3 regions of the Klebsiella sp. B345 genome follow, and region 1 is predicted to be linked to each of the others. Evidence: predicted binding sites of a transcription regulator. Region 1 holds the regulator's gene; each other region holds the start of a gene.

Region 1 (8,001 bases):
GAACCACGACCACCAGCCTCGCCTTTCGAAAAATTTTCGCCCAGCTGAATCTGCGTTCTGCGGAAGTCGAAGGCGACAGCTTCCATCGCTACACCCGCCCGGAAATGGACATGGCGATCCGTAAAGCGCGCGATCAGGGGAAGCACATCAGCTACTTCGGTCCGGAAGCCAACGACTTCGGACTGCTCGAAAATACCTTCATTGAATACGGGCGCAACGGCAGCGGTCAGTCGCGAAAATACCTGCATACCTATGACGAAGCGGTCCCGTGGAATCAGGTTCCGGGTACCTTTACGCCGTGGCAACCGCTCCCGGAACCCACCGACGTCCTGTTTTATGAAGGGCTGCACGGCGGCGTGGTCACCCCGCAGTACAACGTCGCACAGAATGTCGATTTGCTGGTCGGGGTGGTGCCGATTGTCAATCTGGAATGGATCCAGAAGCTTATCCGGGATACCAGCGAACGCGGCCATTCCCGTGAAGCGGTGATGGACTCCGTCGTGCGTTCGATGGAGGACTACATCAATTTCATCACCCCACAGTTTTCCCGTACCCATATCAACTTCCAGCGGGTCCCCACCGTCGATACCTCGAACCCGTTTGCGGCTAAAGGCATCCCCTCACTGGATGAGAGCTTTGTGGTGATCCACTTCCGTAATCTGCAGGATATCGATTTCCCGTGGCTGCTCGCGATGCTGCAGGGGTCGTTTATCTCGCATATCAATACGCTGGTGGTTCCGGGGGGCAAAATGGGCCTGGCGATGGAGTTGATCATGACGCCGCTGGTAGAGCGCCTGATGGAAGGCAGAAAGATCGACTAGCCATAAAAAACCCCGGACGCATTACGACCGGGGTTGTTCTCTGCTACCTGGCACTATCCTGCCGTCAGTTAGCCTTCAATGACTTCATAGGTGTGGGTGATGTTCACTGCTTTTTGCAGCATCAGCGCCACCGAGCAATATTTCTCTGCCGACAGATCCACCGCACGCGATACCGCCGCATCCTTCAGCTCTTTGCCGGTCACAATGAAATGCATGTTGATATTGGTAAACAGGCGCGGCGCCTCTTCCCGGCGTTCAGAGGTCAGCTTCACCTCACAGTTGGTCACGTCGTGACGCCCTTTCTGCAAAATAGACACAACATCAATTGCGCTGCATCCGCCCGCCGCCATCAACACCATTTCCATCGGGCTTGGCGCTTTATCTCCGGAGTTGCCGTCCATCAGAATCTGGTGACCTGATGCGGACTCTCCGATGAAGGTTAACCCTTCAACCCATTTCACACGAGCTTGCATAAAATTTAACTCCGAGGTTGCAATTTTCCTGACAGATTACGCGCACATAACAATTCTCGCAACGGAAGGCGACCTACATCATGCTGAAGCGAGACACCAGGAGACATGCGGCAAAAGCTATGCTAAAACAGTCGGGATGCTACAGTATTACATTGATGTATTGCATGTATGCAGAGGAGTTCACATTACAGGCTGAAGAAAAATCACCAGCCATTTCCCAGGCATAGGGAAACAATACGATTGCATGCCCGGATGCCGTGTAGTGTCGGCACCCGGAGATAGCTTATAACAGAGGATAACCGCGCATGGTGCTTGGCAAACCGCAAACAGACCCTACCCTCGAATGGTTCTTGTCTCATTGCCATATTCATAAGTACCCATCGAAAAGCACGCTGATCCACCAGGGTGAAAAAGCAGAAACGTTGTACTACATCGTCAAAGGCTCTGTGGCTGTGCTCATCAAGGATGAAGAAGGTAAAGAGATGATCCTCTCTTACCTCAACCAGGGCGATTTCATCGGTGAATTAGGCTTGTTTGAAGAAGGCCAGGAGCGTAGCGCCTGGGTACGTGCAAAAACCGCATGTGAAGTGGCCGAAATCTCTTACAAAAAATTCCGTCAGCTGATCCAGGTTAACCCGGATATTCTGATGCGCTTGTCGTCGCAGATGGCTCGTCGTCTGCAGGTCACCTCTGAAAAAGTGGGTAACCTTGCCTTCCTCGACGTCACCGGTCGTATCGCTCAGACGCTGCTGAATCTGGCTAAACAGCCGGACGCCATGACCCACCCTGATGGTATGCAAATTAAAATTACCCGCCAGGAAATTGGTCAGATCGTCGGTTGTTCTCGCGAAACCGTCGGCCGTATTCTGAAGATGCTGGAAGATCAGAATCTGATCTCCGCACACGGTAAAACTATCGTCGTTTACGGTACCCGTTAAGTCGTTAAAACGGCGTGTTGCCCCCGCAATACGCCGTTTTTGTCTCCTCCTGATGTGGCGCAGGCTGATTTACCATCCAGAAGTCAACTATGCACTGCGGCAAACGCTGGTGTTGTGTTTGCCTGTCGCGGTCGGTCTTCTCCTCGGTCACCTGCAACAGGGTCTGCTGTTTTCCTTAGTACCTGCCTGCTGTAACGTCGCCGGTCTGGACACCCCGCACAAACGCTTTTTTAAACGCCTGATCGTGGGCGGTTCACTGTTTGCCGGCTGTAGCCTGGTGGTTCAGCTGCTGCTGCAACAGGAAATCCCGCTGCCCTTAATTCTTAGCGGCCTGGCGCTGCTGCTTGGCGTGACGGCAGAGATTAGCTCGCTCCATGCCAGACTTCTCCCGGCCTCACTGATTGCAGCCATCTTTACCCTGAGCCTTGCCGGGAACATGCCCATCTGGGAGCCGCTGTTGATCTACGCACTCGGCACCTTGTGGTACGGACTGTTTAACTGGTTCTGGTTCTGGCTATGGCGCGAACAACCGCTGCGTGAATCCTTGAGCCTGCTCTACCGGGAGCTGGCTAACTACTGCGAAGCGAAATACAGCCTACTGACTCAGCATATTGACCCGGCGACCTCGCTCCCGCCGCTGCTCACACGCCAGCAAAAGGTGGTGGATCTGATCACCCAGTGCTACCAGCAGATGCATATGCTGGCGGCGAACCAGCGTAACGATCACAAGCGTCTGCTGCGGGCGTTTCAGGTGGCGCTGGATCTACAGGAACATATCTCCGTCAGCCTGCATCAGCCTGAGGAAGTTCAGAAACTGGTGGAGCGGAGCCACGCGGAGGCGGTGATCCGCTGGAACGCACAAACCGTTGCCGCCCGTCTACGGGTGCTGGCCGACGACATTCTGTACCACCGCTATCCGCAACGCTTTCATATGGATAAGCAGATTGGCGCGCTGGAGAAAATTGCCTGGCAGCACCCCGACAATCCCGTCGGGCAATTCTGTGCCTGGCACTTTAGCCGCATCGCCCGGGTGCTGCGTACCCAGCGCCCGCTGTATGCCCGCAACCTGATGGCAGATAAAGAACGCCGCCTGCCGCTGCTACCTGCGCTGAAGCACTATCTCTCATGGAAATCGCCGGCGCTGCGCAATGCCGCGCGTATCTGCGTGATGCTCACCGCCGCCAGCCTGATGGGCAGCGCCCTGCATCTTCCCAAGCCTTACTGGATCTTAATGACGGTGCTTTTCGTCACCCAAAACGGCTACGGCGCGACACGAGTGCGCATCGTCCATCGGGCGGCCGGCACCCTCGCAGGCCTCGCCATTGCCGGACTGACGCTGCACTTTCACGTTCCAGAGGGGTATACGCTTACCGCGTTGCTGATCATTACGCTGCTGAGCTACCTGATTATTCGTAAGCATTACGGCTGGGCGATGGTCGGCTTTACCGTGACGGCGGTCTATACCCTGCAACTTCTGACACTTAACGGCGAACAGTACATTGTCGCCAGGCTTATCGATACGCTTATCGGCTGCCTGATCGCCTTTGGCGGGATGGTCTGGCTGTGGCCACAGTGGCAGAGCGGACTGCTACGTAAAAACGCCCATGACGCGCTGGAAGCCGATCAGGAGGCCATCCGGCTGATCCTCAGCGACGACCACCAGGCACCGGCGCTGGCCTATCGCCGCATGCGCGTCAATCAAGCACATAACTCGCTGTTTAACTCGTTGAACCAGGCTATGCAGGAGCCTGGGTTTAACTCACATTATCTGGAAGATATGAAGCTGTGGGTCACCCACAGCCAGTTTATTGTTGAGCATATCAACGCGATGACCACCCTCGCCCGCGAGCACAACATGCTGACGCCGGAGCTGGCCCGGCGCTATCTGGAGTCCTGTGAGATTGCGCTTCAGCGCTGTCAGCAGCGGCTGGACACCGACGGTCCTGGCAGCGCTGACGACGTGAATATTATGGAGTCTCAGGACGTTGAAGTGAGCCGCGGCCCGCTAAGCACCATGGAACAGCACCTGCAGCGGATCCTAGACCATCTGAACACCATGCACACCATCTCGTCGGTGGCATGGCGTCAGCGTCCTCATCATGGCATCTGGCTAAGCGCGACTAAGCGCTAAGCACCTTCTGTACCGCCTGGGCAAAGCGCGCCATCCCTTCAGCAATATCCTGCTCATCGATCACCAACGACGGCACAAAGCGCATGACGTCCGGCCCGGCGTTGAGCACCATGACGCCCGCATCCGCCGCGGCATACAGAAAATCACGCGCCCGGCCTTGATGCTGCGGTTTGAGCTCCGCGCCAATCAGTAACCCCATGCCGCGGATATCGCTAAACAGGTCGAAACGAGCATCAATCTCCTGCAGATGTTGCACAAACAGCGCCCGCTTCGCGTTCACCCCTTCCAGCACATCAGGCGTATTAATCAGATCAAATGCCGCCCCGGCAACGGCGCAGGCCAGCGGATTACCGCCGTAGGTTGAACCATGGGAGCCAGCATGGAAGGCGCTGGCAATCTCATTGGTGGTCAGCACGGCGCTGATCGGGAAACCGCCGCCCAGCGCTTTAGCACTGGTGAGGATATCCGGCGTCACGCCATAATGCATGTACGCAAACAGCGAACCGGTACGCCCCATCCCGCACTGCACTTCATCAAACACCAGTAGCGCCTGATGCTCATCGCACAGTTCACGCAGTCCTTTCAGGAACTCTGGCGTCGCCGCCATCACGCCACCTTCTCCCTGGATCGGCTCAACCACGATCGCGCAGGTGTGATCGTCCATCACCGCTTTAACCGCATGCAGGTCGTTAAACGGCACGTGGATAATGTCGGCGGGTTTCGGGCCGAAGCCATCAGAATACTTTGGCTGCCCGCCCACGGACACGGTAAACAGCGAGCGGCCATGGAAGGCGTTATGGAAGGCGATGATTTTGGTCTTATACGGACTGTGGCGGGTAATGGTGTAGTGGCGCGCCAGCTTGAAGGCCGTCTCGTTGGCTTCCGTACCGGAGTTCATAAATACCACACGCTCGGCAAAGGTGGCGTCCACCAGCTTGCGACCAAGGCGCAGCGCCGGTTCGTTGGTAAAGACGTTGCTGGTGTGCCACAGGGTTTCGCCCTGCTGCTGCAGCGCCGCCACCAGCGCCGGATGACAATGACCTAACGCCGTCACCGCAATCCCACCGGCAAAATCAATGTACTCTTTACCCTGCTGATCCCATACGCGGCTACCTTTACCCTTTACCGGGATGAATTCCGCAGGTGCATAAATTGGCAGAATAACTTCATCGAATGTGGCGCGGGTAATTACCGGTTGCTCAGTTGCCATGTCATGCCATCCTTCTTCGTTACGCAATCATTATTGTGATAATCTAATCACAAAATATGCATAAAAAATCAATCAATGGCAACTGTATAGCCAAAATAATTCGCGTTGTGGGGTTAAGCGACTAAGCGCTAGCCTGGATGTATGAAAGGCATAAATCATCGATTGAGAAAGTTTGCCAGCAGCTGATGCCCTTGCTCGCTGAGAATGCTCTCCGGGTGGAACTGCACCCCTTCGAGATCCCACTCGCGATGGCGAATTCCCATAATTTCACCATTCTCGCTACGCGCCGTCACTTCAAAGCAGGCGGGAAGGGTCGCAGGGTCAATGAGCAAAGAGTGATAGCGGGTGACCACCAGCGGATTATTCAGCCCCAGGAAGACCCCGGTGCCGTTGTGCTGGATAGGCGAGGTTTTGCCGTGCATAACGGTAGCAGCGCGGACGATGGTGGCCCCAAAGACCTGCGCAATCGCCTGATGGCCCAGGCAAACCCCCAGCAGCGGAACCCGGCCGGCATAATGCGCGATAACCGCCAGCGAGATGCCGGACTCATTCGGCGTACAGGGCCCGGGCGAGATAACAATTTTCTCCGGCGCCAGCGCCGCAATCTCCTCAAGCGTCAACTCATCATTGCGCTTGACCAGCACCTCCGCCCCCAGCTCGCAAAAATACTGGTACAGGTTCCAGGTGAAAGAATCATAGTTATCGATAAGCAGGATCATGGTGGCTCCGGAAAAAACAAAACCGGGCTATTCTACTCAGATTATGCTGCTGCGCTTATCACTTTGCGAAACATCCGTGCAGAAGGGTCGGAATCGCCCTTTCCGCTGAGACAGAACGGGCGATAAGGCGCGGGGGATCATTACCCGCGCGGGAAGAAAAGCTTACGGCAGGACTTTCGCGGAGAGGATGACGACGGGTTTAGACGGAACATTCTGGTACGGCCCGACGTTGTGGGTCTGCACCTGAGAAATCTTATCTGCCACGTCCATGCCTTTCACCACTTTACCGAAGACCGCGTAGCCAAAATCACGCTGTCCGTGGTCAAGGAAAGCATTGTCAGCGATATTAATGAAGAACTGGCTGGTCGCGCTGTCCTGGTCGGCAGTACGCGCCATCGCGATGGTGCCGCGGGTGTTGCGCAGGCCGTTATCGGCTTCGTTTTTAATCGGCGGATTCGGCTGCTTTTGCTGCATCTGTTCGTTAAATCCACCGCCCTGCACCATGAAGCCCGGGATTACGCGGTGGAAGGTGGTGTTGTTATAGAAACCGCTGTTCACGTATTTCAGGAAGTTATCCACGGAAATCGGTGCTTTCTGGCTATTTAACTCCAGCTCAATATTTCCCGCGGAGGTCGTCAGCAATACATGAGGATCGCCCTTCGCAGCCATAGCCGGAGAGAAAGCTGAAATGGCGACAACGGCAACCACCGCCGCCAGAGTTGATTTGAACATGGGAATTCCTTAACGGAGCAGAATAAAAAGCGAGTGCTTTGATTCTAAAGAGCCTTTGCATCGTGGGCCAGCGTTTTACCTAATTTTACGTAGCTGAAATAGTTGTTACGACACATCCATTCACCAGCGCCGCATTTAAAGCCGATCAACATCACACTAATCAATGCAAAAAAGAGTGTATTACATAATAAACGTTTGCTTACATCACGCGAATGAATAAAATCTGTTCGCCATCGCGCAGTCAATGCGCTTTACATTTCTATTCACAGGCCAGTCATGACTAACAGCAACCGTACCAAGCTCACATGGATCAGCTTCTTCTCCTACGCCCTTACCGGTGCGTTGGTGATCGTCACCGGAATGGTGATGGGAAATATCGCCGATTATTTCCACCTACCGGTTTCCAGTATGAGTAACACTTTTACTTTCCTCAACGCCGGTATTCTGATCTCTATCTTCCTGAACGCCTGGCTGATGGAAATTGTCCCGCTGAAAACTCAGCTCCGTTTTGGCTTTATTCTTATGGTGCTGGCCGTTGCCGGGCTGATGTACAGCCACAGCCTGGCGCTATTTTCCGCCTCGATGTTTGTACTGGGTCTGGTCAGCGGGATTACCATGTCGATCGGTACCTTCCTGATCACCCACATGTATGAAGGCCGTCAGCGCGGTGCGCGCCTGCTGTTTACCGACTCCTTCTTCAGCATGGCGGGGATGATTTTCCCGATGGTCGCTGCATTCCTGCTGGCTCGTAGCATTGAGTGGTACTGGGTGTACGCCTGCATTGGTCTGGTCTACGTAGCGATCTTTATTCTGACTTTCGGCTGCGAATTCCCGGTTCTCGGTAAAAAAGCGCAGCAGGACAGTCAGCCCGTGGTCAAAGAAAAGTGGGGCATCGGCGTGCTGTTCCTCGCTATCGCGGCGCTGTGCTATATCCTCGGCCAGCTGGGCTTTATCTCCTGGGTGCCTGAATACGCGAA
Region 2 (8,001 bases), 1.4 Mb from region 1:
TTGAGGGAAAGATCGTCGCCCAGCACCCCGGCGGTTTTCTTCGCCGCGAGTTTTCCCATCACCGAGATATCGTCAAGCAAGGTGGCAATATCATCCAACAGCGTTAAAAGACTACTTCCTGCCAAAATTACATTCCTTCATTTATTGATGGTAAACAACTTCATCCCTTTGGCCATCACTCAATCTACAGCCGCCACGATGAGATGCCCTGTCAGCATAGAGTATGAGTGAAAAGTGCTTTTTCGCCCAGAGGGCAAAATAGTCAATATAAATTTAACAACTTACCTACAATTAAACTTCTCGCCAGCACGATAGTTTTCACGTTTACTATATGCCTCCTTTCTTTCTCAGTACCGCCGTGAGGACGTATGTCTACCCGCCAGCTTCTGCCGCTCATCGGGGCGCTGTTCGCGCTTTATATTATTTGGGGATCCACCTACTTTGCCATTGCTATCGGTGTCGCCAGTTGGCCTCCGCTGATGATGGCCAGCATTCGTTTCCTCTCTGCCGGTGCGGTGCTGCTCGCCTACCTGCTGGTCACGGGACATAAGCTCCCCCGGCTCAAACCGTTGCTCAATGCCGCCGCGATCGGCATTCTGCTGCTGGCTGTTGGCAATGGTTTTGTGACCCTGGCCGAACATCAGCACGTACCTTCAGGTATCGCCGCGGTGATGGTCGCGACCGTGCCGCTTTTCACCCTCTGCTTTAGCCATTTTTTTGGTATCGCTACCCGCAAGATTGAATGGCTGGGGATCGCGATCGGTCTGGCAGGGATTATTCTGCTTAATAGCGGCGGCAATCTGAGCGGCAACCCTTGGGGCGCCCTGCTGATACTGATTGGCTCAATGAGCTGGGCGTTCGGTTCCGTTTACGGATCACGCATTGAGCTGCCGACGGGTATGATGGCTGGTGCCATTGAAATGCTTGCCGCCGGGCTGGTGCTGGCGGTCGCCTCATGGCTGTCAGGTGAAACCCTGACTCAAATGCCATCATGGTCCGGTATCTTAGCCGTGGCCTATCTGGCAATTTTTGGCTCGCTTATCGCCATCAATGCCTACATGTATTTAATTCGCAATGTCACCCCCGCCGTGGCTACCAGTTACGCCTACGTGAATCCGGTGGTGGCGGTCCTGCTGGGAACCGGTTTTGCGGGGGAAAACCTGTCGCCTGTCGAGTGGCTGGCGCTGGGGATCATTATTTTTGCCGTAGTGCTGGTAACGTTGGGGAAATATCTGTTACCCGCCAGACGTGAAGTCACGCCTTGTGAGGTGCCAAAGTAGGCCCCTGTCCGGTAATGCCGTGAGTATCGATCTGCGCGTGGCAACCGCCACCGCAGATCCACTCTTCAAGGCGTTCAATCAACGCTTCATTGCTCAGCTTACCGCGCCCGCGCAATGCGCACTCCCACACGATCAGCACCCGCCACCCTTGCGCCTGTAAAAGAGCCATGTCGCGCTGATCCCGTGTGACGTTCTTGCCAATTTTATCCAGCCAGAACTTAGTACGCGTTGCCGGTACTTTAAACAGATAGCAGTTATGATGGTGCCAGAAACAGCCGTGGGTAAAAATCACGCAACGATACGCTTCGACAACAAAATCCGGCCGACCTGGCAAAGCGGCATCCTGCACGGTAAAGGCAAAACCGGCCTGCGCGAGTAGCGCCGCAAGCCGCTTTTCAATCGCCGTATCGCGCTGACCGATGGCACGCATATTTTTGCTGCGTGTGGCTTTATCGTGAACGTCCAGCGTCATCTTCCTCAGCTTTGCGCAGCGCGACGGCCTGGGCAATGCGCGGCGCCAGCAGTTTCGCCACGGCGGCGAACACCGGCACCACCACCGAGTTACCAAACTGGCGATAGGCCTGGGTATCGGAAACAGGAATACGGAAGCGATACCCTTGAGGTGTTTCAAACCCCATTAAGCGCGCACACTCCCGCGGGGTTAAACGCCGGGGGCGACGCTGCTGGTTTTGCGGATCATCGAAGTGCTTTTCACCCAGCGGACGGTCCCAGCCACGATCGATCAGGATCTCGGCGCCATCCTTGTAGTAACGGGCAGACAGCGTCCGCGCCACGCTGTGTGGATTCTGCGGATCAACTAACCCGTAACCAAACCCATTCCCCAGCGCCTGATGCTTGCGTGCATAGTTATAGAGGTACTTCCAGAGCACCGGCGTCAGGATAAATTTAGCATCGACCGTCGGCTCCAGCAGCTCGCCAAAGGTCGGGCGTGCGGAAGGATACAGCGAGGCGATATCGCGAAGGGTGAACCCCTCATGCAGCTGCAGGTCACGGCGAAAACCGACCAGCACAATACGCTCGCGATGCTGAGGTAAGAAATGGCGGCCATCAATCACTTTCGGATCGTCCGGGCCGCTGTGTCCGGCATCGGAGACAACATAGCCCAACTCATCAAGAGTCTGCATGATAATGCGGAAAGTCCGCCCTTGATCATGGCTTTTCAGGTTTTTGACGTTCTCGAGGACAAAAATCGGCGGTTTGCGGGCAGCAATGATCCTGACAACATCAAAAAACAGCGTCCCCTGCGTTTCACAGGCAAATCCGTGGGCCCGACCAAGCGCATTTTTTTTTGAGACTCCGGCCAGAGAAAAGGGCTGGCAGGGAAAACCTGCCAGTAAGACATCGTGTTGCGGAATAACATCGCGAATGTGCTGCGCGGCGTCATCATCACTGACATCCAGCCGGTTGCTCAATGTGATATCGCGAATATCGTCATTGAAACGATGCTGCTGCGGATCGCAATACCAGTTGGCTTTGTAGGTCCGTACCGCATGTTTGTTCCACTCACTGGTGAAAACACACTGCCCGCGGATCGACTCAAAGCCGCTACGGATGCCGCCAATCCCGGCAAAGAGATCGACGAAACGAAAGGCATAGTCAGGATGGTGAGCCGGCGGCGACGGCAGCAGCGTCGACAGATGCGCGTACTCTTTCACGGTTATCCGACTGGCCGCTCGCTCAACCGTCGCAACGCGTTTTAATATTGCCGGGCTCCAGTTCCTGTCGCCGACGGCCAGCAGCTGCGCCACCAGCGTTTTGACATCATAGACAGCCATCAGCCGGCGTAACAGCGCCTGCGCGGCCTCCGCGGAATGTTCGAGAGGCACAGCGAGGCTCTCTTCCTTAGATAAATTTTGCGGCATAACCTCAACCAACCCGGACATTTTTGCAGAGATTACCACAAATAGCGTGGCCAGTTTCAGGCCAGTGGGTCAAAGCGCCTTAAAACCGCCTCATCCATCGACAACGGGTCCCCCTGAAGCTCGGCGCTGAGTTTAGCCATAAATTGCACGAGAAAACGCGCGTTGTGCCGCGCCATCTCTTTGCCTTTCTCTGTTTGCATGGTTTCAGGCAGACGCAGCAGCTTGCACTGAAAGTGGTCCAGGGCATATTTTTTGTCATTCAGTTCACGTCTGTCCGCGAAGGGATCATCGGCATCAAACAAGATGTTATTTAATGCCCCAGAGACGGCGAAGACACGGGCCAGCCCAATGGCGCCTAAGGCCTCCAGGCGGTCAGCATCCTGGACAATTTTGGCCTCTTCACTGCGCGTGGGGATCGCGGCGCTGAAACTGTGCGCTTCAATGGCATGGTACACGGCAGCATAGCGTTCCTTCGGAAAGTCAGGAAACGACGACTGGAGAATCTCCAGCGTTTTTTCTGCCGCCATCACCGACGAACGGCTACGCTCGGGGTGGTTTTTCGCCAGACTGATGATGTCATGGAAATAACAGGCGGTCAGAATAACAAGATGGTCAACCTGGCGTGCTTCGGCCAGTCGTTGCGCGGTTCCCCAGGCACGCCGGAAGTGCGAAATATCGTGGGCGGAGTCGCCCTGCGAATGGTGTCCGGTTAGCCAGTTTTCAAATCGTTGCTGCCAGTCAAGCAATGCCATGCGTATTCCTCAGAGAAAAGGTCTGCGCTGAGCATAGCAACTTTATTCACGATATTCATAGGTCCTGGCGCCAGGTCGGGTATACCAGGCGATAGCTCCCAGGACGGCCCCTACGAGACCGAGAACGAGGAATCCAAGCAAAGCCCCGATCCATTTACCGGTGGTTGATCCCAGATCACCATCAATCACCGTGCCGGGCGAACTTTGGATCCTGCCGACAACCCACCAGTAACGCAGCATTGCCCAGATGAAATAACCGCAAAAGGCATAAAAAACCCACAGTGCAAGCTTCCCACCAGGGCCCCGTTTCGCTTTCCCTTCCATTACCCGTTCTCCTTTTACTGAATGTGAAGACGAAACATCAGCGCACGCCAAAAAGGTGACGCGCGTCACATTATACTGTGAAAAAGCTGATGAAACAGCATCTTCTGCGGCCAGAACGCGCCTTTTCTCAAGGGATGAGCGACAACATGACACCTTGTTATGAAGGGATACAGACTCTATCGCAATATTATGGGCAATGAAAAACAGGCAGCAAGAAGTGAAAGTATTATTTCCGCTCCACGTTTATCGCTGATACAGAAAATATTTCATATATGAATTCACATTTCGCACATCAAATAAATAACAACAATAATTCACACCAAAACAATAAACAAAACGCATTTAATTACTTTGCCGCCCCACCACCCCATACAACCATAATGCATTGTTATAAAACCAATAAGTATTAAAAATAGTTAAACCAGGATTTATAGAATAAAAATATAAACACTCAAAATGAAACATTTTGCAATATTTGATATAGATTACTTACATTTAAGATTTAAATAAAATTGAACCTTATCGATAGTATTAAATTGTTTTCTGCATGACATTTAGTTATTCACGTTAATGATAATACAAAGGGAATTTATAATGAAAAGAAAAGCACTGGCAATTCTGGTACCCGCTTTATTCATCGCTGGCACCGTTAATGCAGCGGAAATTTATAATAAAAACGGAAACAAACTGGATTTTTACGGAAAAATGGTGGGTGAACATATTATCACCAATACCGATAATGATGATGGTAATCATAATTCTGAGGACACGTCTTACGCGCGTTTTGGCGTAAAAGGTGAAACCCAGATCAACAGCGAACTGACCGGCTATGGTCAGTTTGAGTACAACCTCAAAGCCAATAAACAAGAAGGCGACCAGGGAACTGCAACCCGTCTGGCCTTCGCGGGTCTCAAATACGTCGAATATGGTTCATTTGATTATGGCCGCAACTATGGCCTGATTTACGATGCCTTAGGCTATACCGACATGTTCGTTGAATGGGGTGGCGATGGTCTGGCTAATACCGACAACTTTATGACTGGCCGTACTGTCGGTGTCGCAACCTACCGTAACAGCGACTTTTTCGGCCTGGTTGACGGCCTGAACGTCGGCTTGCAGTATCAAGGTAAAAACAATAACCGCGACCGTTTAAAGTCTAACGGTGACGGCTATAGCCTGTCTGTGGACTACAGCATCGACGGATTTGGCTTTGCCGCCGCTTATGGCAATTCAGACCGCACCCACGAACAGTCTGCGGATCGTAAAGGCGAATCGGCAGAAATCTGGAGCATCGCGGCGAAATATGACGCCAACAACCTCTATACCGCGGTGATGTATGCTGAATCCCATAACATGACGCCAATGGATAATGGCGTGTTCGCTAACGAAGCGCAGGATATTGAAGCTGTTATTCAGTATCAGTTCGATTTCGGTCTGCGCCCTTCCCTTGGTTATGTTTACGCTAAAGGTAAAGACCTCGGGAATTACCATGGTAAAAATGCCGATATGAAGAACTATGTTGAACTCGGTACCTGGTACTACTTCAACAAAAACTTCAACGTCTACACCGCTTACAAATTTAACCTGCTTGACGACAAAGACAGCATCTACACTGGTGCCGCGACTGACGATCAGTTTGCTGTAGGGATCGTCTATCAGTTCTGATGTCACTGTTTGTTTTATTTGAAGCCCGCAAATATGCGGGCTTTTTCGTTGTGGGCTATCTTCCCTTCTGACACCAGCCAGTTGTTCAGTTCAGGGCTCATGCACCGTACTCACGTCCTCGACGATATGCTTTACGGACTGGTATGACGATAATCCCCACGGCCCCAGCTCCCGGCCAATACCGCTGCCTTTGGTGCCTCCCCACGACGTTTCGACAAAAACAGCCTGCACGGAATTAATCCAGACATGGCCAACATCCAGAGCCCTGGCGACACGTCGGGCGCGAACGGTGTCGCCACTGACGACAGTGGCCACTAATCCATAGTCAGAATCGTTAGCCAGTCGGATAGCTTCGGCCTCATCGCTGAAGCGGTGAGCGCAGAGCACCGGGCCAAATATCTCTTCCCGCCAGAGCCTGCTGGTTAAGGGAACGTCGGCATACAGCGTCGGTGCGACAAACCATCCTTCACGGGATAACGGCTCTCCTCCGGCCAGACAGGTGAGTTGCTCATCGCGGGCCGCAGCGAAATACGACTGAACTTTGAGCCATTGTGCTTCGCTGGTCAGCGGCCCCATCTCCACCGTTTCGTACCCGGGGTCGCCAACGACTAAAGCCTGCATGGCAGAAGCTAACCGCGCATACAGGACCTCAGCAATCCCGTCCTGCACCAGCAAACGCGAGGTCGCGGAGCACATTTGCCCGGCATTCCATGTGATACCGGCCATAATCCACTCGACGGCCCGCGCCACATCGCTGTCATCGAAGACAATGACGGGCGATTTGCCGCCGAGTTCCAGTGTCACCGGCAGGCACCTTGCCGCCGCCGCGGTCATCACGTGGCTGCCGGTCGCGGTACTCCCGGTAAAGGAGAGCTTGTCGATACCGGGGTGTTGGCTCAACAAACTCCCGCACTCCGCCTCTCCACTGAGAATATTAAGTACCCCTGGCGGCAAGCCGAGGCTCTCGGCGATCGTGCCGTATTCCAGTTCGGCAAGCGGCGTAATTTCCGAGGTTTTGAGGACCACGGTACAACCGGCAGCCAGCGCCGGTGCGATTTTCCAGGCGCTGGTCACCAGCGGGAAATTCCACGGCACAATCAGTGCAACCACCCCGATGGCCTCATGTCTTATCTGTGCTGTAAAACCAGGTGCCGGTAAAGCGACCTCCATTCCCTGTCGCTCATCCAGACTATCGGCGAGATCCGCGTAATATGAAAATGTCGCGATCGCATCATTAAGGTCGACTTCCACCTCATGGCGCGGTTTTCCATTATTGCGGATCTGTATCGCCAGTAGCGCATCGCGCCGCAATTCCAGCTGCTGAGCAAAACCCCGTAACATGCTGGCTCGCTCCGCCGGTGGTGTATCGCGCCAACCGGGAAAGGCCGCCCGTGCAGCAGAGACTGCGGCATCAATATCTGCCGCTGCGGCCATGGATACGGTGGCAAAATGCTGAGCCGTCGCTGGTTCGAAAACCTTCCTGGGGTTGCCTTTACCCTGAACCCACTGACCGTTGATATAAACCGGCCGAATCGGCATTACTATTGCTTCGCTCACTGAACACCGCCTTGAGCCTGCACCCTGTGCGTGGAGGCCGATACGCCGATCTGAACGGTTGGCTCAGGAAAAGCACGTAACAACATGAGGTAGAGTAATGCCGCCATACCCAGTGTCACCGGCAGGCTGACGTCAATGCCGCCGACAAGGTTGCCAAGCGGGCCGACAAACTGTCCCGGCATATTCACCAGGCATAATCCGACGATCGCACTGGGGATCCAGGCACCCAGCCCCCGCCAGTTCCAGCCATGATGGAACCAATACCGTCCACCTTTCTGGCCGCGAGAAAACACGTGCAGATCGTCACTATGGTAGATCCCACGGCACTTGATCATGCCGAGAATCATAATGATCATCCACGGCGACGTGCATGTCACAATCAGCACCGCAAAAGTCGATACGCTTTGCACCAGATTGAAAGCGAACCGGCCAATAAAAATAAAGGCAATGGCGATAAGCCCGATCAGTAGCGTTGCCTGCGCGCGGCTGAGCAAGCGTGGGAAAATGCTCGACATATCCAGACCAGTGCCATAAAGCGCC
Region 3 (8,001 bases), 270 kb from region 1:
GTCATGCGTAGCAGCACCTTCCTCATCACCGAGACATGGCTGAAGTGATCGGAGTAGACCGCCACCTGGGCATAGATGCCATCCGGCAGCGAATCCACATCGGCATTGGCATCCAGCTCGATGGTCGCCAGCACGCCATCGGTCCCCGGCAGGACGCTCAGCGACTGCAATGCCCCCTGCGCCTGATAGGAACCGCCGGGCACCACCGGCAGGATACTGGTCAGCTTGCCATGAAAAACCTGGCCCGGCAGGGCGTTAAAGACCGCTTCGGCATCATCACCTGGCTTAAGTCGCAGCAAGGAGTTCTGGCGGAACTGGGCCACTATCTGGCGTTTTTGTTCCGGAATAAAGACCATCACCGGACGCAGCGGCAGCGCCGCCGCATAGGTGCCGGGGCGGATCAGCACCTGCGTCACATAGCCGTTGCTCGGGGCACGAATGACCGTCTGATCGAGGTTATATTTCGCCTCTGCCAGCTGTGCTCGCAAGCTAACAACCTGCGACTGTTCGCCACCCACCGTACTGTCTAACTGACTCTGGACCTGCGCCTGATCGGCGATCGACGCTTTCACTAACGCATCCTGCGCCAGATAGTTTTGCCGGGCGTTATCGATATCGCTCTCGGAGAACGGATTGACTCTCGCCTGACTGCCTTTCAGGTAACGCTGGTAATCTTTGTAGAGCCGATCGCGCTCGGCGGAAACGCGAACCGTGTTGGCCTGTGCTTCAGAAAGCTGCGCCTTCAGCGTATTGATGTTGTGCATGGCGGTCACCAGGTCAGCCTGCAGCCGATCGACCCGGGCCTGATAACGCGTCGGGTCGATAGTAAACAGCACCTCACCTTTGTTAACCCGCTGGTTAGTTTTATCCGTGACGGTACTGACAACACCGGTCACCTGCGGGGTAATCGGAATAGAAATAACCGCTTTTTGTGCCGTAAAGGTATAAGGGTGGTTATAGTTCATTAATAAAATGAGGGCGCCAACCAGAAATATACCGCCCAGCGTTGCCGTGGCCAATGTCCACTGATTAACCGGAATACGAAATATTTTAAAAACGGCCCACGCGAGCGCGACATAGGTCAATACAATGAGCAGATCCATGATTAGCGCTCCGGCGTCTCTTTATCTGTGGAGGGCGACATCGCCCCTAGTCGTTTTTCTAGTTCGGCAACGCGTTGCGATAGTTGCTCAACGCTGGGATCGCGCTCGGCAGGTGGGATATGTGATTTCATTCCCCACCCGCGTTCAGGTTGATAGAGCGTGGCCCAGATCCATAGAAATGGCCAGATAACATGCAGCGTAAACAGGCTTACCCATCCGGCAGTATGGATGGCGTCAGCGTGGGGGTGATTACGTTTTTTAGCCATTAAATATGGAATATCGTGAATCGCGATGATGCCATAGAAAAGAACCAGAAAAACAAAAATCAATACACCCAGTGCAAAGTAGTTGAGAAACATATGTGCCTCACTAAATACGATGTCAAATCGTCAATGATTTAAAATGCTAAGCAATCAAATTAATTAATTAAATTAAAGTACAAACGGCGTGTATTTATAATTTAAGGCCGGGGAGTATTGTTTTTCGCTATTCTCCTTGCAAGTTTTTAAGCGTGACAAAATATATCTTGAATAACAACATACTTAACTTTACACGTTGAGCTTAAGACAGATCTTTACTTTTTTCCATGTCGGCTTTCGATGATGTTTTTTCATTCAGTTCATCAGCCGTTGCTGACGGAAGCGCGACAGCGAAGTGGAGTTTGTGGTGGATCACAGTCGGAAAAAACAGCGCACTTTTTATTGTGATTAACATCACATTATCAAAACAAACAACAAACCACATTTCGTGACATATCTCACATTAATTATTCGAAATGGCGTATTTTTGACCTCATGCATTTTTTTTGCACAGCCATTTTGTGACGCACATCACTACAAATGACCGTCGAATGCCTATATTCACGTGATCCAAATCACATAAAAACCCACTGACTGGACAGTTTTACGATTCGGTGCCAAATTCGCTTCATCAAACAGGGTCCGGCGACCTCTGCCGCCATATTAACAACAAGCCTCAGGCTTTTAGCCTACGCGATAAGCTCAACAGAAGAAGGGGTGTTTTATGTCATCCGATATCAAGATCAAGGTGCAAAGCTTTGGTCGTTTCCTCAGCAATATGGTGATGCCCAACATCGGCGCGTTTATCGCGTGGGGTATCATCACCGCACTTTTCATACCAACGGGATGGTTACCAAGCGAAACGCTGGCGAAGTTAGTCGGTCCAATGATCACCTATCTGCTGCCGCTGCTGATCGGTTATACCGGTGGTAAGTTAATTGGCGGTGAGCGCGGTGGCGTGGTCGGTGCGATTACCACCATGGGCGTCATTGTCGGTGCCGACATGCCGATGTTCCTCGGAGCGATGATCGCAGGTCCGCTGGGTGGCTGGGCGATTAAACACTTTGATAGCTGGGTAGACGGTAAGATCAAATCCGGCTTCGAGATGCTGGTCAACAACTTCTCCGCCGGCATTATCGGGATGATCCTCGCCATCCTGGCCTTCCTCGGCATTGGCCCGGCGGTTGAAGTCCTGTCCAAAATTCTGGCAGCGGGCGTTAACTTCATGGTTGTCCATGACATGCTGCCGCTGGCATCCATCTTCGTCGAGCCGGCGAAAATCCTGTTCCTGAACAACGCGATTAACCACGGTATCTTCTCACCGCTGGGTATTCAGCAATCTCACGAACTGGGCAAATCCATCTTCTTCCTGATTGAAGCGAACCCGGGTCCGGGGATGGGCGTCCTGCTGGCCTACATGTTCTTTGGTCGCGGTAGCGCGAAGCAGTCTGCAGGCGGTGCGGCAATCATCCACTTCCTGGGCGGTATCCACGAAATTTACTTCCCGTATGTGCTGATGAACCCGCGTCTGATCCTCGCCGTTATTCTTGGCGGTATGACTGGCGTGTTCACCCTGACTATCCTCAACGGCGGTCTGGTCTCTCCAGCTTCCCCGGGTTCTATCCTGGCGGTACTGGCGATGACCCCGAAAGGCGCCTACTTCGCAAACATTGCAGCGATTGTTGCGGCGATGGCGGTCTCGTTTGTGGTCTCCGCTATCCTGCTGAAAACCAGCAAAGTGAAAGAAGAAGATGATATCGATGCCGCGACCCGTCGCATGCACGATATGAAAGCCGAATCCAAAGGCGCAGCAACGCCGCTGTCTGCCGGGAATGTCGCTAACGACCTGAGCCACGTGCGTAAAATCATCGTTGCCTGTGATGCCGGTATGGGTTCCAGCGCCATGGGTGCCGGCGTACTGCGTAAGAAAGTGCAGGATGCTGGACTGAACGCTATCTCCGTTACCAACTGTGCGATCAACAACCTGCCGCCGGATGTCGACCTGGTGATTACCCACCGCGACCTGACCGAGCGGGCAATGCGCCAGGTACCGCAGGCCCAGCATATTTCGCTGACCAACTTCCTCGACAGTGGCCTGTATACCAGCCTGACCGAACGTCTGGTCGCCGCGCAGCGCCATGAAGACAACGAAGTGAAAGTACGCGACAGCCTGAAAGACAGCTTTGATGCCAAAGACACCAACCTGTTCAAACTCGGTGCCGATAACATCTTCCTCGGCTGCAAAGCGGCGACTAAAGAAGAAGCGATCCTCTTCGCCGGTGAGCAACTGGTCAAAGGGGGCTACGTTGAGCCGGAGTATGTGCAAGCGATGCTGGACCGTGAAAAACTGACCCCGACCTACCTGGGTGAGTCCATTGCGGTACCGCACGGCACCATTGAAGCCAAAGACCGTGTACTCAAGACCGGCGTGGTGTTCTGCCAGTACCCGCAGGGCGTCCGCTTCGGTGAAGAAGAAGATGACATTGCCCGTCTGGTCATCGGTATCGCGGCCCGCAATAACGAGCACATCCACGTGATCACCAGCCTGACCAATGCTCTGGATGATGAATCAGTCATTGAACGCCTGATTCATGCCACCAGCGTTGACGAAGTACTGGCGCTGCTGGCTGGGAATAAAGCGTAATCTGACCCAGACCCTCTCTTCCTGAACGGGAGAGAGGGTTCCGGTGAGGGACAAGCCTCACCCGAACCCTCTCAGGTAAAAACATTAATGAAGGTTAATACTATGAATGCATTACATTTTGGCGCAGGTAATATCGGACGTGGCTTCATCGGCAAACTGCTGGCTGATGCGGGGCTCGCATTAACATTCGCCGATGTGAATCAGGTTGTCCTGGATGCCCTGAATGCCCGTCATAGCTATCAGGTCCATGTTGTCGGCGAGAACGAGCAGGTGGATACCGTTTCCGGCGTCAATGCTGTCAGCAGCATCGGCGACGAGGTGATTGACCTGATTGCCCACGTCGACCTGATCACCACCGCCGTTGGCCCGGTAGTTCTGGAACGCATCGCACCGGCTATCGCGAAGGGGCTGACGCAACGTAAAGCTCAGGGGATCGCCACCCCACTGAACATCATCGCCTGTGAGAACATGGTGCGCGGCACCACGCAGCTCAAAGGCCACGTGTTTAACGCCCTGGCTGAAGAAGACAAAGCCTGGGTCGAGGCCAACGTCGGATTTGTCGATTCTGCCGTTGACCGGATTGTGCCGCCGTCCGCCTCTGCGACTCACGATCCGCTGGAAGTCACGGTGGAAACCTTCAGCGAGTGGATTGTCGATAAAACCCAGTTTAAAGGCGCGCTGCCCGAGATCCCAGGAATGGAATTAACCGACAACCTGATGGCATTTGTCGAGCGCAAGCTATTCACCTTAAACACTGGACATGCTATAACCGCCTACCTTGGAAAACTGGCTGGTCACCAGACAATCCGCGACGCGATTCTCGATGAGCGTATTCGCGCGGTGGTCAAAGGGGCCATGGAGGAGAGCGGTGCGGTGCTGATCAAACGCTACGGCTTTGATGCACAGAAGCACGCTGCCTACATCCAGAAAATCCTCGGCCGTTTCGAGAACCCGTACCTGAAAGATGACGTTGAGCGCGTAGGCCGTCAGCCGCTGCGTAAACTGAGCGCCGGCGATCGCCTGATCAAACCGCTGCTGGGCACGCTGGAGTATGCACTGCCGCACGTTAATCTGGTGAAAGGGATCGCTGCCGCCATGCACTTCCGTAGCGAAGACGATCCGCAGGCACAGGAACTGGCTGCGTTAATTGACGAGAAAGGTCCACAGGCTGCACTGGCAGAAATTTCTGGCCTCGATGCAGCAAGCGCCGTGGTAGCGGAGGCCGTTCTCGACTATAACGCGACCAAATGATGCAAGATCTGGCGCGGTATGAACCGCGCCCATTACCACCCCTGTCAGATATGCAGGCAATAATGGAAGAAACACAGGCATTTGAAAACCGCGTGCTTGAGCGTCTGAATGCTGGCAAAACCGTACGAAGCTTTCTGATTGCGGCCGTCGAATTACTCACGGAAGCGGTCAATATCCTGGTGCTTCAGGTCTTCCGCAAAGACGATTACGCGGTGAAATACGCAGTGGAACCGTTGCTGGATGGCGACGGGCCGCTGGGCGATCTTTCCGTACGCCTGAAGCTGATCTACGGCCTTGGGGTGATAAGTCGCGCCGAATACGAAGACGCTGAGCTACTGATGGCCCTGCGGGAAGAGCTGAATCACGATGGTAATGACTACGGTTTTACCGATGATGAGATTCTTGGGCCGTTTGGCGAACTGCATTGCGTTTCCGCCCTGCCGCCGTTGCCGCTGTTTGATGACAGCGACGATGAACTGCTGGCAATGCAGAAACTGCGCTACCAGCAGGTTGTGCGCTCAACGATGATGCTGTCTCTGACTGAGCTGATTTCCCGAATCAGCTTAAAAAAAGCCTTCCAGAAATCAACGCTCTGATCCGGACTCTACCTGTTCATCAACAGGCCGGTAAAGCTGCCGGTAGTACTCCAGACGACTCAGATACAGCGCCTCTTTATTCTGCGGAATATCGCGCGGCACGTGCTGTATGCGCGGAGATTTTTTCAGATACTCCATAAATGCCTGGCTTGAAGCCATAAAATCAACCGTCTTGTCGATAATACGCGGTACGCCGTCACCGATTTTTGTCATCATGCCCTCCTCTTTTTCATGGATAAATCTTATAAAGGATCGGCTAAAAGCAGGGGGTTGTTTGAGGAAAACGTGCGGTATTACCGACGAACTTCACAGAGATGAAATTCAGACGAATATTAGTCATAATACTATTTATATTCAAATAATTAGAATTCACCACTTCTGTTCCGCCCGTGGAAAAAACGCAGCATTTTTGATAAATGACTACCCACAATACCCGCCACAGCCCATACTATATGACGTCGAAATCCCTTTATTAATAGATTAAGTCACCATGAAAGAAGTCGAAAAGAATGAAATTAAGCGTTTGAGCGACCGTCTCGACGCCATCCGCCACCAGCAGGCGGATCTGTCCCTGGTTGAAGCGGCAGACAAGTACGCCGAACTGGAAAAAGAAAAAACCACCATCGAGGCTGAGCTCGTTCGCCTGCGCGAAGTACAGGGCCAGAAACTGAGCAAAGAAGCGCAACAGTTGATGAACCTGCCGCATCGCCGCGCGATCACCAAAAAAGAGCAAGCCGATATGGGCAAGCTGAAGAAAAGCGTACGCGGGCTGGTGATTGTGCATCCGATGACCGCGCTCGGCCGTGAAATGGGCCTCAAAGAGATGACCGGCTTTTCAAAAACCGCGTTCTGATATTTTGCGCCTGAGCATTCCCCCGGTGGCGCTACGCGTGCCGGGGCAACCTGATTCCTCCCTCGCATTATTGGCCCTACCAATTATTTATTAAACCGTCCAGTAGTTCACATATCCATCATTTTTGGTCACAGATATATTGCCTGGCAATAACATTTGGTTAACCATTCGTTGTCGTTAATCCTACAACTGAATTTGGCTGGGCCAATTTTACAAAAGATGTGACCTGCAAGGAGCGCAGACTCAGCACCGCATCTTTGTGGCCCGATGGAGACCTGCATGAACCTCTGGCAACAAAATTACGATCCGGCCGGTAATATCTGGCTCTCGAGTCTTATCGCATCGCTACCGATTCTGTTTTTCTTTTTTGCCCTGATTAAGCTCAAACTCAAAGGGTATGTGGCGGCAACCTGGACCGTCGCCATTGCGCTGTCGGTCGCATTGCTGTTCTATAAAATGCCGGTCGACCGCGCGCTGACTTCCGTGGTCTACGGCTTCTTCTACGGCCTGTGGCCTATCGCGTGGATTATTATCGCCGCGGTGTTCGTCTATAAAATCTCGGTCAAAACCGGGCAGTTCGACATTATTCGCTCGTCGATTCTCTCGATTACCCCTGACCAGCGCTTGCAGATGCTTATCGTCGGCTTCTCCTTCGGGGCATTCCTGGAAGGGGCCGCGGGCTTTGGCGCTCCGGTAGCGATTACCGCCGCGCTGCTGGTTGGCCTGGGCTTTAACCCGCTCTATGCCGCCGGACTGTGCCTGATCGTCAACACCGCGCCGGTGGCCTTCGGGGCGATGGGGATCCCGATTCTGGTTGCCGGCCAGGTGACCGGGATTGATAGCTTCGCCATCGGCCAGATGGTGGGCCGTCAGCTGCCATTCCTGACCATTATCGTGCTGTTCTGGATTATGGCGATTATGGACGGCTGGCGCGGGGTCAAAGAGACCTGGCCGGCCGTGATGGTCGCCGGCGGCTCTTTCGCTATCGCTCAGTATCTCAGCTCCAACTTCCTCGGGCCGGAACTGCCGGACATTATCTCTTCGCTGGTGTCGCTGGTCTGTCTGACCCTGTTCCTCAAACGCTGGCAGCCGGTACGTATTTTCCGCTTCGGCGATATGGGCGCGGCACAGGTCGATCAAACGCTGGCCCGTACCCACTACAGCGCCGGACAAGTGGTTCGCGCCTGGTCGCCCTTCCTGTTCCTGACCGCCACGGTGACCTTATGGAGCATCCCGCCGTTTAAGGCCCTGTTCG

What was found. The regulator CRP, encoded in region 1, controls carbon source genes, mostly activating them, when cyclic AMP is high. The targets are predictions, from matches to a motif close to ATGTGANNNNNNTCACAT.
Region 2: the regulator CRP is predicted to act here: its motif matches at 4,293-4,310, upstream of drpB (cell division protein DrpB).
Region 3: the regulator CRP is predicted to act here: its motif matches at 1,966-1,983, upstream of ACMYSO_RS13095 (PTS mannitol transporter subunit IICBA).

What each region holds. Positions count from the first base shown of each region.
Region 1 covers NZ_CP180443.1:2,507,820-2,515,820, forward strand. The annotation lists gene ACMYSO_RS11910 (phosphoribulokinase) at 1-821, shown strand, start outside; gene ACMYSO_RS11915 (OsmC family protein) at 890-1,294, opposite strand; gene crp (cAMP-activated global transcriptional regulator CRP) at 1,600-2,232, shown strand; gene ACMYSO_RS11925 (YccS/YhfK family putative transporter) at 2,285-4,363, shown strand; gene argD (bifunctional acetylornithine/succinyldiaminopimelate transaminase) at 4,353-5,573, opposite strand; gene pabA (aminodeoxychorismate synthase component 2) at 5,729-6,292, opposite strand; gene ppiA (peptidylprolyl isomerase A) at 6,455-7,024, opposite strand; gene tsgA (MFS transporter TsgA) at 7,301-8,001, shown strand, end outside.
Region 2 covers NZ_CP180443.1:1,154,644-1,162,644, forward strand. The annotation lists gene ACMYSO_RS05445 (DUF808 domain-containing protein) at 1-125, opposite strand, end outside; gene yedA (drug/metabolite exporter YedA) at 369-1,280, shown strand; gene ACMYSO_RS05455 (very short patch repair endonuclease) at 1,255-1,752, opposite strand; gene ACMYSO_RS05460 (DNA cytosine methyltransferase) at 1,730-3,163, opposite strand; gene ACMYSO_RS05465 (phosphohydrolase) at 3,220-3,915, opposite strand; gene drpB (cell division protein DrpB) at 3,958-4,239, opposite strand; gene ACMYSO_RS05475 (porin) at 4,834-5,904, shown strand; gene ACMYSO_RS05480 (aldehyde dehydrogenase family protein) at 5,995-7,461, opposite strand; gene ACMYSO_RS05485 (purine-cytosine permease family protein) at 7,458-8,001, opposite strand, start outside.
Region 3 covers NZ_CP180443.1:2,780,560-2,788,560, forward strand. The annotation lists gene ACMYSO_RS13085 (HlyD family secretion protein) at 1-1,103, opposite strand, end outside; gene ACMYSO_RS13090 (DUF3302 domain-containing protein) at 1,106-1,462, opposite strand; gene ACMYSO_RS13095 (PTS mannitol transporter subunit IICBA) at 2,127-4,046, shown strand; gene mtlD (mannitol-1-phosphate 5-dehydrogenase) at 4,149-5,297, shown strand; gene mtlR (mannitol operon repressor MtlR) at 5,297-5,893, shown strand; gene ACMYSO_RS13110 (hypothetical protein) at 5,882-6,106, opposite strand; gene ACMYSO_RS13115 (YibL family ribosome-associated protein) at 6,384-6,746, shown strand; gene lldP (L-lactate permease) at 7,026-8,001, shown strand, end outside.